Regions from separate parts of the Ensifer sp. KUDG1 genome, predicted to be linked through region 1. Evidence: riboswitches for the same ligand, from Rfam matches in the RefSeq annotation. Region 1 holds a riboswitch; the other holds the start of a gene.

Region 1 (6,984 bases):
GCCTTCGAGGCCGGGGACGGGGATGTTCAGCTTTGCGCCGGTATAGAGCTGCACGCCGGGCTCGGTCGTCAGCACTTCCATGGTGACGCCCGAATCAATGCTGCGGGCAAGCGCCACCGAATGTTTCGCCATGCGTTCGTTCGAAAGGCAGAAATTATGATCGTAGGCGACGCGCTCGCCTTCGGTCTGGCGGCTGAGCCGCGTCATCTCCCTGAGATCGAAGGCGGTGCCTTCGACGGCAAGGATCTCACCCGTCGGCACCTGGCGTTCGGTGGTCGGCAGATAGTGGTCGGCGGCGATCATGATGTCGTGGCCGAGGGCGTCAGCGCTGCCGTCGAGATTGAAATAGCTGTGCTGGCAGACATTGGCGAGCGTCGCTCGGTCGGTTTCGCTCTCGTAGACGACGCTCAGGACGCCGCCAGGCTTCAGCTGGTAGGTGCAGGTGACCTTGCAATTGCCGGGATAGCCGGCGCGGCCATCCGGGTCGGTAATGGCGAGCGTGACGCTGTCGGGCGTGTGCCGAACGATCGTCCAGTTGCGCTTGCCGATATTGTCGCTGCCACCGTGCAGATGCGTGACGCCCTTCTCGTTCAATTCGAGCTGGTAGGCCTCGCCATCGAGCGTGAAGCGGCCGTTGCCGATGCGATTGGCGCAACGGCCGGGCGTGGCGCCGAGATAGGGCGAATGGGCAAGGTAGCTTTCGAGATCGTTGAAGCCGAGCACCAGCGGCGGCTCGTGGCCCTCGAGGCGCAGATCCTGAATGACCGAGCCCCAGGTGAGCACATGGGCGGTGAGGCCGCCGCCGGACAGCACCACACGATGGACCGGCTCGCCGGATGGCAGATGGCCGAAGATTTCCGTGTTCTGATGCATGTTCACCGCTTGCTCCCTCTACAGCGCCGCGCGTCTCCCCAGATGCGCAAAGGTCGCCGTACACTTTTGAATTGCTACATGTTTTGCCCTTGGCTCGGTTGGGATCCAGAGAAACATGCAGCGATGCGATCGCAGCAAACTGCGTCATTTCCAAAGGCACGGCAACCGGAAAATCATACTAAATGCGGCTGGGGCCGTCTCCGGCCTGAGAGCAAAAACATCCAGCTATTCAAGGTGCTACAGCGACCTCTCGCAGTCATGTCAGCGCGACAGATGCTTGGTGGCCTCCTGGAGGCCGGCGAGCGTCAAAGGAAACATCCGCCCCTCGAGCAGGCTCTTCACCATGCCGATCGACTGGGTGTAGCCCCAGTGCTGTTCGGGCACGGGGTTGATCCAGATCGAGCGCGGAAAATGCGCCGTCAGACGCGAGAGCCAGAGGGCGCCAGCCTCGTCGTTCCAGTGCTCGACCGAGCCGCCGGGGTGGCTGATCTCATAGGGGCTCATCGAGGCGTCGCCGACGAAGATCGCGCGGTAGTCGCCGCCATAGGTGCGTAGCACTTCTGTCGTCCGGGTGATGTCGACGCGCCGGCGGCGATTGTCCTTCCACAGGCCCTCGTAGACGCAATTGTGGAAGTAGAAATGCTCCATGTGGCGGAACTCGCTACGAGCCGCTGAAAACAGTTCCTCGACGATACGAATATGATCGTCCATCGAGCCGCCGATGTCGAAGAACATCAGGAGCTTCACAGCATTGCGACGCTCGGGCCTTGTCACCACGTCGAGATAGCCGTGTTCTGCGGTAGCGCGGATCGTGCCACCGAGATCAAGCTCGTCGGCAGCACCCTGGCGCACCCAGCGCCTCAGGCGCTTCAGCGCCACCTTGATGTTGCGCGTGCCGAGTTCGACCGTGTCGTCGTAATCCTTGAACTCGCGCCGGTCCCAAACCTTGACGGCGCGGCGGTGGCGCGACTGGTCCTGGCCGATCCGCACACCTTCGGGATTGTAGCCATAGGCCCCGAAGGGGGAGGTGCCGGCGGTGCCGATCCATTTCGAGCCGCCTTGGTGACGGCCTTGCTGTTCGCGTAGCCGTTGGCGCAGGGTCTCCATCAGCTTGTCGAAGCCGCCGAGCGCCTCGATCAGGCGCTTTTCTTCCTCGCTCAGGTGCTTTTCCGCGAGCTTGCGCAGCCAGTCCCCAGGGATGACGGCCTCTTCGCCCACCTCCATCGGATTGACCGCTTCAAGACCGGAAAAGCAATGCTGGAACACGCGGTCGAAGCGGTCGATATGGCGCTCGTCCTTCACCAGCGCCGTGCGCGCCAGATAGTAGAAGGCCTCGACGTCGAAGGTGGCGATGCCCGCCTCCATCCCCTCGATCAAGGACAGGAATTCCCGGAGCGTGACCGGGATCTTCGCCGCCTTGAGTTCGAGGAAGAAGGGAATGAACATCTGACCTCAGCTTTTCCCGGCGCCGATCTCCGCGACATCATACGGCGTCGTCTGGTACATCTCGTTGATCCAGTTGCCGAAGAAGAGATGCGCATGACTGCGCCAGCGGTTCTGCGGCGGCAGGGTCGAATCGTTGTGCGGGAAGTAGTCGTGCGGCATCTTGATCGGCACGCCCGCATCCACGTCGCGGAAGTATTCATCCGACAGCGAGGTCGAATCATACTCCACGTGGTTGAACATGTAGAGCCGGTTGCCCTTTTTCTCGTGCACGAGGCAGACGCCCATCTCCTTTGATTCCATCAGGATTTCGAGGCTCGGCACCTTGTCGATGTCGGCGCGGCGGACCTCGGTCCAGCGCGAGACCGGGACCGCGAAATCGTCGGAGAAGCCGTTGAGGTAGACGGAGGAGCGATTGAGGTTCTGGTGGCGGTAGACGCCGAAGGCCTTTTCCTTCAGCGCATACTTCGGCACGTCGTGGAAGTGATAGATCGCCGCCATCGCGCCCCAGCAGACGTTGAGCGTCGAATGCACGTTGGTCTCGGTCCAGTCGAGGATGCGCTTCAGCTCGTCCCAATAGGTGACGTCCTCGTATTCGAGCGTCTCGACCGGCGCGCCGGTGATGATAAAGCCGTCGAACTTGCGGCCCTGCACTTCTTCCCAGGTCTCGTAGAAGGAGAGCAGGTGATCTTCCGAGGTGTTCTTGGCCCGGTGAGCGCCGATGCGCACCAGTGACAATTCCACCTGCAGCGGCGAGGCGCCGATCAGGCGCGCCATCTGGATCTCCGTCTTGATCTTGTTCGGCATGAGGTTCAGGAGCCCGATCTGGAGCGGGCGGATATCCTGACGGATCGCCACGGTCTCGGTCATCACCCGCACGCCCTCATGCACGAGGGTTTCGAAGGCGGGCAGCGTATCGGGAATCTTGATGGGCATGGGCTTCCACTCGATCAATACAAAAAAACCGGCGGCGATTGATCGCGACCGGTCCTCGGAAATCCAACTTTCCTCGGCCCTTTAGCGACTTGTTTAACGTGGCTGCAAGCCGGCCGGCCAAATCACCACGAAGAATTTGATAGCGCGAGTGGGCCGCGGGGGTCAAGAAAAACGATTCGGGCGGGGCGGAGACGGCCCCTCATCCCGCTGCCGTGACCTTCTCCCCGCTGGCGGGGAGAAGGGGCCTTGCCGCACCCGATCGTTCCACAAGTCAAGCTCAGCCGGTCGTTTGGCTTGGTAGCCGGGTTCGCTATCCGCACGTCTCGGCTTGGAGCCAGCCGTCGTCCGCGTCCCCTCTCCCCGCCTGCGGGGAGAGGGTTAGGGTGAGGGGCTACTTTGCAGCAGGTGTAGTGCGTCCCGCATCCCATAGCCGAGCCGGTTCCTCGCCTCATCGATACCCAGCCAGAAGAAACGAAAGCGGATCGGGTCACCGCCACCAAACGGCGTCATTTCCCGATGGATCCAGGTCTGCCGCTGCTCGCCGGCAAAGGCGACGTGAAAATAATGCCGCCGATGACAGATTGTCCTGCCGTCCTTCGGGTAGTGGTAGTCCTGCGTGACGAGATGGGTGAGCGCTTCCGGTGGCGTCAGCCCGGTTTCCTCGATGAATTCTCGCTGAGCCGATGTCTTCGGGCTCTCGCCCGGCTCCATCGTACCGCCGGCCACCTGCAACTCGATCTCGGGAAAGTCCGGCTCGTCGAAGACCAGCAGCCTGTCCTGCCAGGTGGCGTAGATCAGGACCTTGTGGGCATCCGGCATCATTGATCGCGGCGGGCCATGAAGGCGAGGCGCTCGAAGAGGTGTACGTCCTGCTCGTTCTTCAGAAGTGCGCCGTGCAGCTTCGGCAGCATGGTCTTGGCGTCGGCTCTCAGATCCGCCGGATCGACCTCGTCGGCGACGAGCAGACGGATCCAGTCGAGCGCTTCGGACGTGGACGGCTTCTTCTTCAACCCCGGCACCTGGCGGATGTCGTAGAAGGCGGCAAGGGCGGCCGAGAGCAGCGTCTTGCGGATGCCGGGATAATGCACCTCGACGATGCGGGCGAGCGTGTCTGCATCGGGGAAGCGGATATAGTGGAAGAAGCAGCGGCGCAGAAACGCGTCCGGCAGTTCCTTCTCGTTGTTGGAGGTGATGATGACGATCGGGCGGTGGCGGGCGCCGATCATCTCGCCGGTCTCGTAGACATGGAATTCCATGCGGTCGAGTTCCTGCAAGAGGTCGTTCGGAAACTCGATGTCGGCCTTGTCGATCTCGTCGATCAGAAGCACCACGCGGCGATCGGCCTCGAAGGCCTGCCAGAGCTTGCCTTTGCGGATATAGTTCCGGACCTCGTTGACGCGCTCGTCGCCGAGCTGGCTGTCGCGAAGCCGCGACACGGCGTCGTATTCATAGAGGCCCTGCTGCGCCTTCGTCGTCGACTTGACGCTCCATTCGATCAGTTCGAGGCCAAGGGCGGCGGCGATCTGGCGGGCAAGTTCGGTCTTGCCGGTGCCGGGCTCGCCCTTGACAAGCAGCGGCCGCTCCAGTCGGATCGCGGCGTTGACGGCGATCATCAGGTCCTTGTCGGCGATATAGTCGGCGGTGCCTTGAAATTGCATGGGCGTCTTCCGGTTCAGCGTAAGTCAGGCGAAGTCATGCGAAGTCATGCCCTATGGACTATCGCATAATGGCTTAAATCGGAATCGTTTTGAGGGCAGGCGTGATCAAGGGGTCAGCCGCGAAGGGCAGTGACCTCGATCTCGATCAGCATTTCCGGGCGGATCAGGTCGCAGACAATCATGGTTGCGGCCGGGCGGATCTCGCCAAAGACTTCGCCGAAGATCGGGAACACCCGGTCGGCGAAGCTGGCATCGGTGACGTAGTAATGATTGCGGACAACGTCCTTCATCGAGAAGCCCGCTTCCTTCAGCGCGCCCTCGATCGTCTTCAGGCAATTGCGCGCCTGCTCCTCCACCGTCTCGGGCATGGTCATGGTGGCGTAGTCATAGCCGGTCGTGCCGGAGACGAAGCACCAGTCGCCCATTGCGACGGCACGCGAATAGCCTGCCGTCTTTTCGAAGGGCGAACCCGAGGAGATGAGCTTGCGCGCCATATCTTCGTTTTAAGCCCAGGGGCGCGCGGCGCCGACCGTCTTTTCGAAGCTGTCGATGGCGGTTGCCTTTTCCAGCGTCAGGCCGATGTCGTCGAGGCCGTTCAGCAGGCAGTGACGCTTGAAGGCATCGACCTCGAACTTGACCGAGCCGCCGTCCGGGCCGGTGATTTCCTGGGATTCCAGGTCGATCGAGAGGATGGCGTTGGAGCCGCGCGAAGCGTCGTCCATCAGCTTGTCGAGGTCAGCCTGGCTGACGACGATCGGCAGAATGCCGTTCTTGAAACAGTTGTTATAGAAGATGTCGGCAAAGGACGTGGAGATCACGCAGCGGATGCCGAAGTCGAGCAGCGCCCACGGAGCGTGCTCGCGCGAGGAGCCGCAGCCGAAGTTGTCGCCGGCAACGAGAATGCTGGCGTTCTGGTAGGCCGGCTTGTTGAGCACGAAATCCGGGTTGACCGAGCCGTCTTCGTTGTAGCGGGCTTCGGCGAAGAGGCCCTTGCCAAGGCCGGTGCGCTTGATCGTCTTCAGGTAATCCTTCGGAATGATCATGTCCGTGTCGATGTTGACGACGGGGAGGGGGGCGGCGACACCGGTGAGCTTGACGAATTTTTCCATAACTTCAGGCCTTCGATTTCAGAAGAATGTTGCGCTAGCGTTTAGATGAGTTTTGCGCCGAAATGAAGGAAAATCTGTTCAAATAGGCTTCGCCGGGTGGGTGAAAATGCCCGCCCGGCGAGAGCTTCGTCCGGATTTCGATTGTCTGCAGGGACTTAGCCTGCCTTCACCGGGCTGTTCATGGCCCAGAGAACGCCGAAGGGATCGCGGAGCTGGCCGTAGCGGTCGCCCCAGAACATCACCTCGATCGGCATCACCACCTCGGCGCCGGCAGCAACCGCACGGTCCCACCAGGCATCGATGTCGTCGACGGTGAGCGTCAGGGTGAAGGCCTGCGGCTTTTCCAAGGGGTGGCCGTATTCCGGATAGGCATCGGCGAGCATCAGCGAGCTGCCGTTGATATAGAGGTGGATGTGCATCGTGCGGCCCTGCTCGTCGAGCGGATGCCGGTTGACTTCCTTGCCGCCGAAGGCGCGCTGGTAGAACTCGGACGCCTTGGCGGCGCCATCGACCTGAAGATAGGGCAGAAGGCCGTTGAGGACCGGTGCCGGCTGCTGCGTCTGGGTATCCATATCGTTCTCCATCCTGTTTTAGAGCCAGGACCGTGCTGGCCTGCCTCAAGGACGGACATGGAATGGTCGATCCGACATGGGGTCGAAAAAAAATCGCAGCCGGCTGGATGACAGTTTTCAAAGGACGCCGACAGGGCTCGAGCCGATCGTCGATCGGCCCGATTGCGGGGTACCAAAATCGCTGGGGATCGATTCCGACCGCCGGGAATTAGAGGTCGATGATCGTGCCGCGACCGTCGTTCCAGATGCGCATCTCGCGCTGGCCCTGGGCGGGGCCCGCGGCAGCCGGGCGCACCGTGGCGCGGGCTGGCCTGAAGTTCAGCCGGGTGGCAATGGCGCTGCCGACCACGACAACGGCGGCGATGCCGGCAAGGGCCAGCGCCAGCGAGGCGG
Region 2 (6,984 bases), on a different contig from region 1:
GTGAAACCGGCTTGGCGCCCTGGCGCTGGGCCGCCGGAAACCATCTTGTGACGGCCGGCAAGGGCGTCGGCCGCCGTTGGTCACGGCGGCCGCGTCTTCGTAAATCAGGCCTTCACCGCCTTCAGCGCGCGGGCGAAATCTTCCACCACGTCGTCGCTGTCCTCGATACCAGCCGAGAAGCGCACGGTGCCGGCTGACATGCCGAGCTCCGTACGGGCCTCGTCGGTCAGGTTCTTGTGCGTGGTCGTGGCCGGATGGGTGATCAGGCTCTTGCTGTCGCCGAGGTTGTTGGAGATGCGCACGATCTCCAGCGCATTCTGCAGCGCGAAGGCAGCGTCCTTGCCGCCCTTCAGCTCGAAGGCGACGAGCGTCGAGCCGCCGGTCATCTGCTTGGCGATGATGTCGGCCTGCGGGTGGTCCTTGCGGCCGGGATAGATGACCTTGGCGACCTGCGGTTGTTCCGCCAGGAAGTCTGCGACGCGGCGGGCTGTTTCCGTCTGCTGACGCACGCGCAGTGGCAGCGTCTCGATGCCCTTCAGCAGCGTCCAGGCGTTGAACGGCGACATCGCCGGGCCGGTGTGGCGGAAGTAGTCGTGCAGGTGCTCGTTGATCCATTCCTTGTCGGAAAGCACCACGCCGCCGAGGCAACGGCCCTGGCCGTCGATATGCTTGGTGGCGGAATAGACGACGATATGGGCGCCCAGTTCGAGCGGCTTCTGGAAGAGCGGCGTCGCAAAGACGTTGTCGACGACGACCTTGGCGCCGATCTGGTTGGCGAGCTTGGCGACGCCGGCAATGTCGATGACTTCAAGCGTCGGGTTGGTCGGGCTTTCGAGGAAGAAGACTTTGGTGTTCTTCTGGATCGCCTTTTCCCAGTTGGCGAGATCGCGCCCGTCAACCAGCGTGCACTCGATGCCGTATTTCGGCGCCAGCGTCTCGACCACCCAACGGCAGGAGCCGAAGAGCGCGCGGGCGGCGACGATATGATCGCCGGCCTTCAGCTGGCAGAGGATGGCGGCGGTGACCGCGGCCATGCCCGATGCGGTGGCGCGCGCGTCTTCAGCGCCTTCCAGCATGCACATGCGCTTTTCGAACATGTCGTTGGTCGGGCTGCCGTAGCGGGCGTAGATGAAACCTTCGGTCTCGCCCTTGAAGCGCGCCTCGGCGGCTTCAGAGGTCTCGTAGACGAAGCCCTGGGTGAGGAAGATCGCTTCGGAGGTCTCGCCGTGCTGGGAGCGGGTCGTGCCGCCATGGACCAGTTGCGTTGCGGGGCGCCAGTTTTTGCTCATGTGACGATCACTTTCAAAAACAAAAAAACCGGCCGCGTGAAGGGCCGGTTTGACACCCGGCCTTTTTAGCTACTTGTTTAACGTGGCTGCAAGCCGACCGGCCAAATCACCACGGGATAAAGCTTCAATACTGCCAGGGTACGCTTGCGTCAATTCCCGGAGTTTGGTTTTGTCTCGCAACTGAAAAGAGGACTGCAATGGGCCGCGACACTGGGATTTTGGCCGATCGCGCGATCGCCGCGCTGTTCGAATCGGGACGCTTGAAGAGCGAGAAGCCGCTGGATGACGATCAGATCCAGCCGGCAAGCCTCGACCTGCGCCTCGGCGCCAAGGCTTTTCGCGTCCGCGCGAGCTTCATGCCGGGTCCATCTCATCTCGTTGCCGACAAGCTCGACCGGCTGAAGCTGCACGTGGTCGACCTGACCGAGGGTGCGGTGCTGGAGACCGGCTGCGTCTACATCGTTCCGCTGATGGAAAGCCTGGCGCTGCCCAAGGGCATGTCGGCCTCGGCCAACCCGAAGAGCTCGACCGGCCGCCTCGACATCTTCACCCGCGTCATCACCGACCGCGCCCAGGAATTCGACAAGATCCCGGCCGGCTACAGCGGTCCGCTCTATCTCGAAATCAGCCCGCGCACCTTCCCGATCGTCGTGCGCCGCGGCTCGCGCCTGTCGCAGATCCGCTTCCGCATGGGCCAATCGATCCTGTCGGAGCAGGAATTGCAGGCGCTGCATGATAGCGACGTGCTGGTGGCGAGCGACAAGCCGAATGTCAGCGGCGGCGGTATCGCGCTGTCGATCGATCTGAAGGGTACCGGGCCCGAAGGCCTGATCGGCTATCGCGGCAAGCACCACACGGCGGTTATCGACGTCGACAAGAAGGCGCAGCACGCGATCTTCGATTTCTGGGAGCCGCTCTACAGCCGCGGCCGCGACGAACTGATCCTCGACCCGGATGAGTTCTACATTCTCGTCTCGCGCGAGGCCGTGCATGTGCCACCGCTTTATGCGGCCGAGATGACGCCGTTCGATCCGTTGGTTGGCGAATTCCGCGTGCATTACGCCGGTTTCTTCGATCCGGGGTTCGGCCATGCCTCTGCTGGCGGCACGGGCAGCCGTGCGGTGCTGGAAGTGCGCAGCCACGAGGTGCCGTTCATCCTCGAACACGGCCAGATCGTCGGCCGCCTGATTTACGAACACATGCTGGAACGCCCGGATGGTCTCTACGGCCTCGGTGTCGGATCCAACTACCAGGCGCAGGGCCTGAAACTCTCGAAGCATTTCCGCGCCGAGTAGGGGATTTCGAAGCGACCCTGGCGCGATCCGGCGCAAGGGTGCTTGACAGATCGCCCCGGTTCGGGAAATTTCGCAGGCGCCGCGGGTGTAGTTCAGCGGTAGAACGCCAGCTTCCCAAGCTGGATGTCGTCGGTTCGATCCCGATCACCCGCTCCATTCCTTCTGACCGCTCATTGCCTCGATGGCATAAGGCCTATGGCCAGTTGCGCCGTGGACGGCTAACCTGGGATGGGATGAATCATCCGCGGTTCTAAGGGCCGCATCTGACACACGAGACGTGCCGGCCCGCTGCCCATGAAGCTTTTCTCCCTGTTCGCCCTTTGTGCGTCCTTGATCGCAACGCCGCTTGCGGCTCAGCCCAAGGACCTGCCGCTCCTTTTCGATGCGCGCGAACGCATCGCCAAGCCGGACCTCACGGGCCTCGCGCGCCTGCGTTTTTTGACGACGGTGGACTTTCCGCCGTTCAACTTCATCGACCAGTCGGGCAAGCTTTCGGGATTTCATGTGGATCTCGTGCGCGAGATCTGCCGCGAGCTCGACATCGAAGCCAAGTGCCAGATCCAGGCGGTGACCTATGCGGAGCTGCTGCCGGCGCTGGAAGAGGGGCAGGGCGAGGCGGTGGCCGCCGGCGTCGCCGTCGGTCCGGAACTGCGCCAGCGCTTCGGCTTTTCGCGCGCCTTCATGCGGCTTCCGGCACGGTTCGCGGTCAACACCAAGGCGGCGGGCGCAGTGGCCGCGCCGAAGGATCTGAAGGGCAAGCCGGTCGGTGTCGTCGCCGGAACCACGCATGAGGCGATGTTCAAGGCGTTCTTCCCGAAGATCGAGGCCAAGGTCTTTCCCGACCGCGAGGCGATGCTGACGGCGCTGCAGAAGGGCGATGTGCCGGCGGTGTTTTCCGACGGCATGCAGCTTTCCTTCTGGATCTCTGGCAGCGCTGCCGGCGGTTGCTGCGCGCTCGTCGATGGCGCCTACTTCTCACAGCGCTTCCTCGGCGAAGGCCTGACGATCATGAACCGCAAGTCGGAGCCGGCGCTGACCCAGGCGATCGATCACGCGCTGCTGGCGTTGTCGCGCAGCGGGCGGTTGGAGGAAATCTACCTGCGCTATTTCCCCAACGGCATCTACTGAGCTTCAGGGCTTCCCGGCGCGATCGTCGGCCGGCCTATCGGCGGAAGCGGGCAAGCGCGCCGCGCTCGATGGCGGCGCAGGTCAGTTTGTCGAGGCCAAGCCGGTCGCGCAGCAGCTGCAGCAGGCGGATTTCTTCGTTGCGGATGCGCTGGTCGGCGGCCGCGATCTCGACGGCGAGCGCGTAGGCCGTCTCGTGGAACTTCTCCGGCAACGCTTCGCGCACGATCTCGAGCATGATGTCGAGCCCCTCGGGCGCCGCCAGCTGTGCCGAACATTCATGGCCGATATGGACGAGGCTATCTTCGTCGAAGCCTTCGAACACGGGCAGGAACTGGACCAGCCGGCCGATGCGGGCAAACTCGTCGTTGCTCATCTCGCGGTCGACCGCCGACATCATCACCATGACATAAACGAGAGCTTCGTGGTGGCTGAGGCTTGGCAGCATGGGGCTTTCCGGCGGTAGGGCAATTCCAGAGAGAGGGTGGTTCCTGATCCGGAGTTGCGTCGTTTCAAAGAGTCGGGCCGTCTGTTGCTTTCGGCAGACGGTCGAGAGCTGGGAATTGTCGCGGCTGTTTACAAGTCTGGCTGCGAGGCGTCCACTCCGAGGCCGAGGGTCGGATCGTCGAAGGTCATCGGCGTTTGGCTGAGGTCGCGCGGATCGTCACCGTAAAAACCGAGCTTTGCCTGGCGTGCCGCGTCGGCGCGTTTTTCGAGGGAGGAGCCCGCGACCGGTGTCGCCCAGCCATTGTCGACGAGCCAGGTGGCGAGATCCTGCCCGCCAAGCGTGCAGGAGGCGGTGGCCGAAGAGCCGGGACCTGCTTCGGGCAGATCGCAGCTGACCGCACGTGCGCGCAGGAAGTTTCTAAAGGCGGTTCGCGCGACGATGCCGCAGGGCCAGCTCTTGCCGCCGCTCTCGCAGGTCCGCTCCGCCTGCTCCGGCTCGATGCCGTCGATCTGCAGGGTCAGCTTGTCGAACTGGATCACGCCGGCTGCAACCGCGACCGGACGATAGAGCACGGTCGGCCCGGCGGCCTTCGCTTCCTTCTTCGGCTCCGACAGCGGCGCGCGCGGTTCCACCCGCTCGAGCGGCGCGCTTGTGACGGTGTCGGGCAGGCCGAACTGCTGGGGCTCGATGGCGCGCGCGGCCTTTTCCGTCGTGGTGGTGCCCTGCGGTTGTTCGCCGGTCTTCGTCGCGCCGCCGGAGGGCGCGCCGGGGTCGAGCGGGACCTCGTCGTCGGCCTGATCCGGCGTCGCCTCGAAATCGGTCATGTCGGGCGTTTCGAGAACGAGTTCCGGCGTGGCGGCGGTCTCGCGGTCGCGGATGGCGACGGCGCCCGCATAGAGGATGCCGGTGAAAAGGGCGATTGCGGCGATGCCGCCGGCATGGGTGTACAAATGCTGCCGCATCAGGAAGGACGTCCTATTGGCTGGCCCAGATGATCCGGGCGATCCATTCGATCTGGCTGGTCTCGAAGCTGCGGTTCGGATGCTCGGGATTGAGCGACAGAAGTTCGATCACACGCGGCGTCTGGCGCGTGAGCACCTTTGCCATGACCTCTCCCTCCTGCGTCTTCACCACGACGCGATCGCCACGCCGGATCGGCGCGCCGGGGTCGACGATCAGGATGTCGCCGTCGCGGTAGAGCGGCAGCATGCTGTCTCCCTGTACCCCGAGTGCATAGGTGCCGCTGCGCTTTTCCGCATCCGTGGGAAAATCGATGACGTCCCAGCCCTGACCGGCGGGAAAGCCGCCGTCGTCGAAGTAGCCGCCGGCACCCGCCTGGGCAAAGCCGATCAGCGGGATCGTGGCAGCGGCCACAGGATCTGAAGGCGCTGTGGCCCCGTCCGGCTGCAGCAGGCTTGTGAACTGGTCCATGGTGGCGCCAGTCGCCTCCAGCACCTTGGCGATCGATTCCGTCGAGGGCCAGCGCTCCCGCCCGTCGGCGGAGCGACGCTTGGACTTGTTGAAGGAGGTCGGGTCGAGGCCGGCACGGCGCGCGAGACCGGAAGGCGAGAGCTGGTGGCGCTCGGCCAGGGTGTCGATAGCGTGCCAGATCGTGCCGTGAGACAACATGACGAGAGATCCAGGCCGGGCAGGCGGCCACTTGCTGCTTTGGTTCCCGGCCACACTACCGAAACGCTGCAGGGCGGTAAAGAATCGGGAGGAAAATAGTCCTCGTCCCGTCATTTGCTTTGCGGGGCGTCGCCCCTATAGTTCCGGTGATGGGCAGGCAGGCTTTCGGTGGAGGGCGTTTTGTTGATGCGCATGAAAGCGGAACGCCTGCTGATCGTCGCCATGCTTGCCGCGGTCGCCGGACTTGCGCTCGAAGATCACCTGCTTGAAATGGGGCGCCTTGCAACGCTTCTCGCTGCCGGCGGCCTGGTGGTCGCGATCGTGCTTGCGTCGCTGCGGGTATCGCATCACGCCGAGGTGCTGGCGTCGAAGGTCGGCGATCCCTATGGCACGATGATCCTGACGCTCTCGGCAGTGCTCGTCGAAGTCGTCGTCCTGGCGATCATGATGACGAGCGAGACGTCTCCGACACTGGTGCGCGACACGATCTACGCGGCTGTCATGCTCGACATCAACGGCATCCTGGGGCTCGCGGCCCTCCTCGGCGGCCTGAAGCACGGCGAGCAGCCCTATAACGACGATTCCGCCCGCACCTACAGCGTGATGATCCTGACGGCGATGGGGATTTCGATGATCGTGCCGGAATTCGTGCCGGCGGCCAAATGGCATCTCTATTCGGCCTTCACCATCGGCGCGATGATCACGCTCTACGCCCTGTTCCTGCGCATGCAGGTGGGCGTGCACAGTTACTTCTTCAGCTACAGCTATCCGAAGGCGAAGGGAGAGGGGAGCGCGAGACAAGGCGATCCGGACCAACCGGTGCTGCCGTCGATCGTGATCCTCATACTCGGCATCGTGCTGATCGGCTTTCTGGCGGAAGTAATGTCGTCGCTGCTGACCTCAGGCTTGAAAGGGAGCGGTGCACCGCTCGCCGTCACGGCCATCGTCGTCGCGGCGATTTCCGCCTCCCCGGAGATCATGACCGCCATGCGCGCCGCTCTCGCCAACCGCATGCAGGCGGTCGTCAATATCGCGCTCGGCGCCTCGCTTTCGACCGTCATCCTGACGGTGCCGGTGATGGAGGCAATCGCGCTCTATACCGGCCAGCCCTTCCTGATGGCGATGTCGCCGGTTCAGACGGTGATGGTGACGATCACGCTGATCGTTGCGGCGATCAACCTCAATGACGGGCAGACCA

Evidence for each region. A riboswitch is a leader RNA that binds a small molecule or an ion and turns the genes downstream of it on or off. The one in region 1 is predicted to bind S-adenosylmethionine.
Region 2: it holds a riboswitch for S-adenosylmethionine, as region 1 does, so the genes downstream of both, M2267_RS02390 (O-succinylhomoserine sulfhydrylase) here and metA (homoserine O-acetyltransferase MetA) in region 1, are expected to answer to the same signal.

Annotation. Positions count from the first base shown of each region.
Region 1 covers NZ_JBNDIG010000009.1:143,306-150,289, forward strand. Annotated here, with positions in the region: gene M2267_RS21790 (aldose epimerase family protein) at 1-873, opposite strand, end outside; gene M2267_RS21795 (vWA domain-containing protein) at 1,135-2,319, opposite strand; gene metA (homoserine O-acetyltransferase MetA) at 2,326-3,252, opposite strand; SAM riboswitch at 3,314-3,391, opposite strand; gene M2267_RS21805 (NUDIX hydrolase) at 3,631-4,074, opposite strand; gene M2267_RS21810 (AAA family ATPase) at 4,071-4,910, opposite strand; gene M2267_RS21815 (RidA family protein) at 5,024-5,404, opposite strand; gene leuD (3-isopropylmalate dehydratase small subunit) at 5,414-6,019, opposite strand; gene M2267_RS21825 (VOC family protein) at 6,175-6,591, opposite strand; gene M2267_RS21830 (hypothetical protein) at 6,800-6,984, opposite strand, start outside.
Region 2 covers NZ_JBNDIG010000001.1:471,595-478,578, forward strand. Annotated here, with positions in the region: gene M2267_RS02390 (O-succinylhomoserine sulfhydrylase) at 105-1,289, opposite strand; SAM riboswitch at 1,334-1,412, opposite strand; gene M2267_RS02395 (2'-deoxycytidine 5'-triphosphate deaminase) at 1,487-2,584, shown strand; tRNA gene M2267_RS02400 (tRNA-Gly) at 2,666-2,740, shown strand; gene M2267_RS02405 (transporter substrate-binding domain-containing protein) at 2,879-3,712, shown strand; gene M2267_RS02410 (tellurite resistance TerB family protein) at 3,747-4,157, opposite strand; gene M2267_RS02415 (thermonuclease family protein) at 4,286-5,119, opposite strand; gene M2267_RS02420 (S24 family peptidase) at 5,133-5,786, opposite strand; gene M2267_RS02425 (calcium:proton antiporter) at 5,973-6,984, shown strand, end outside.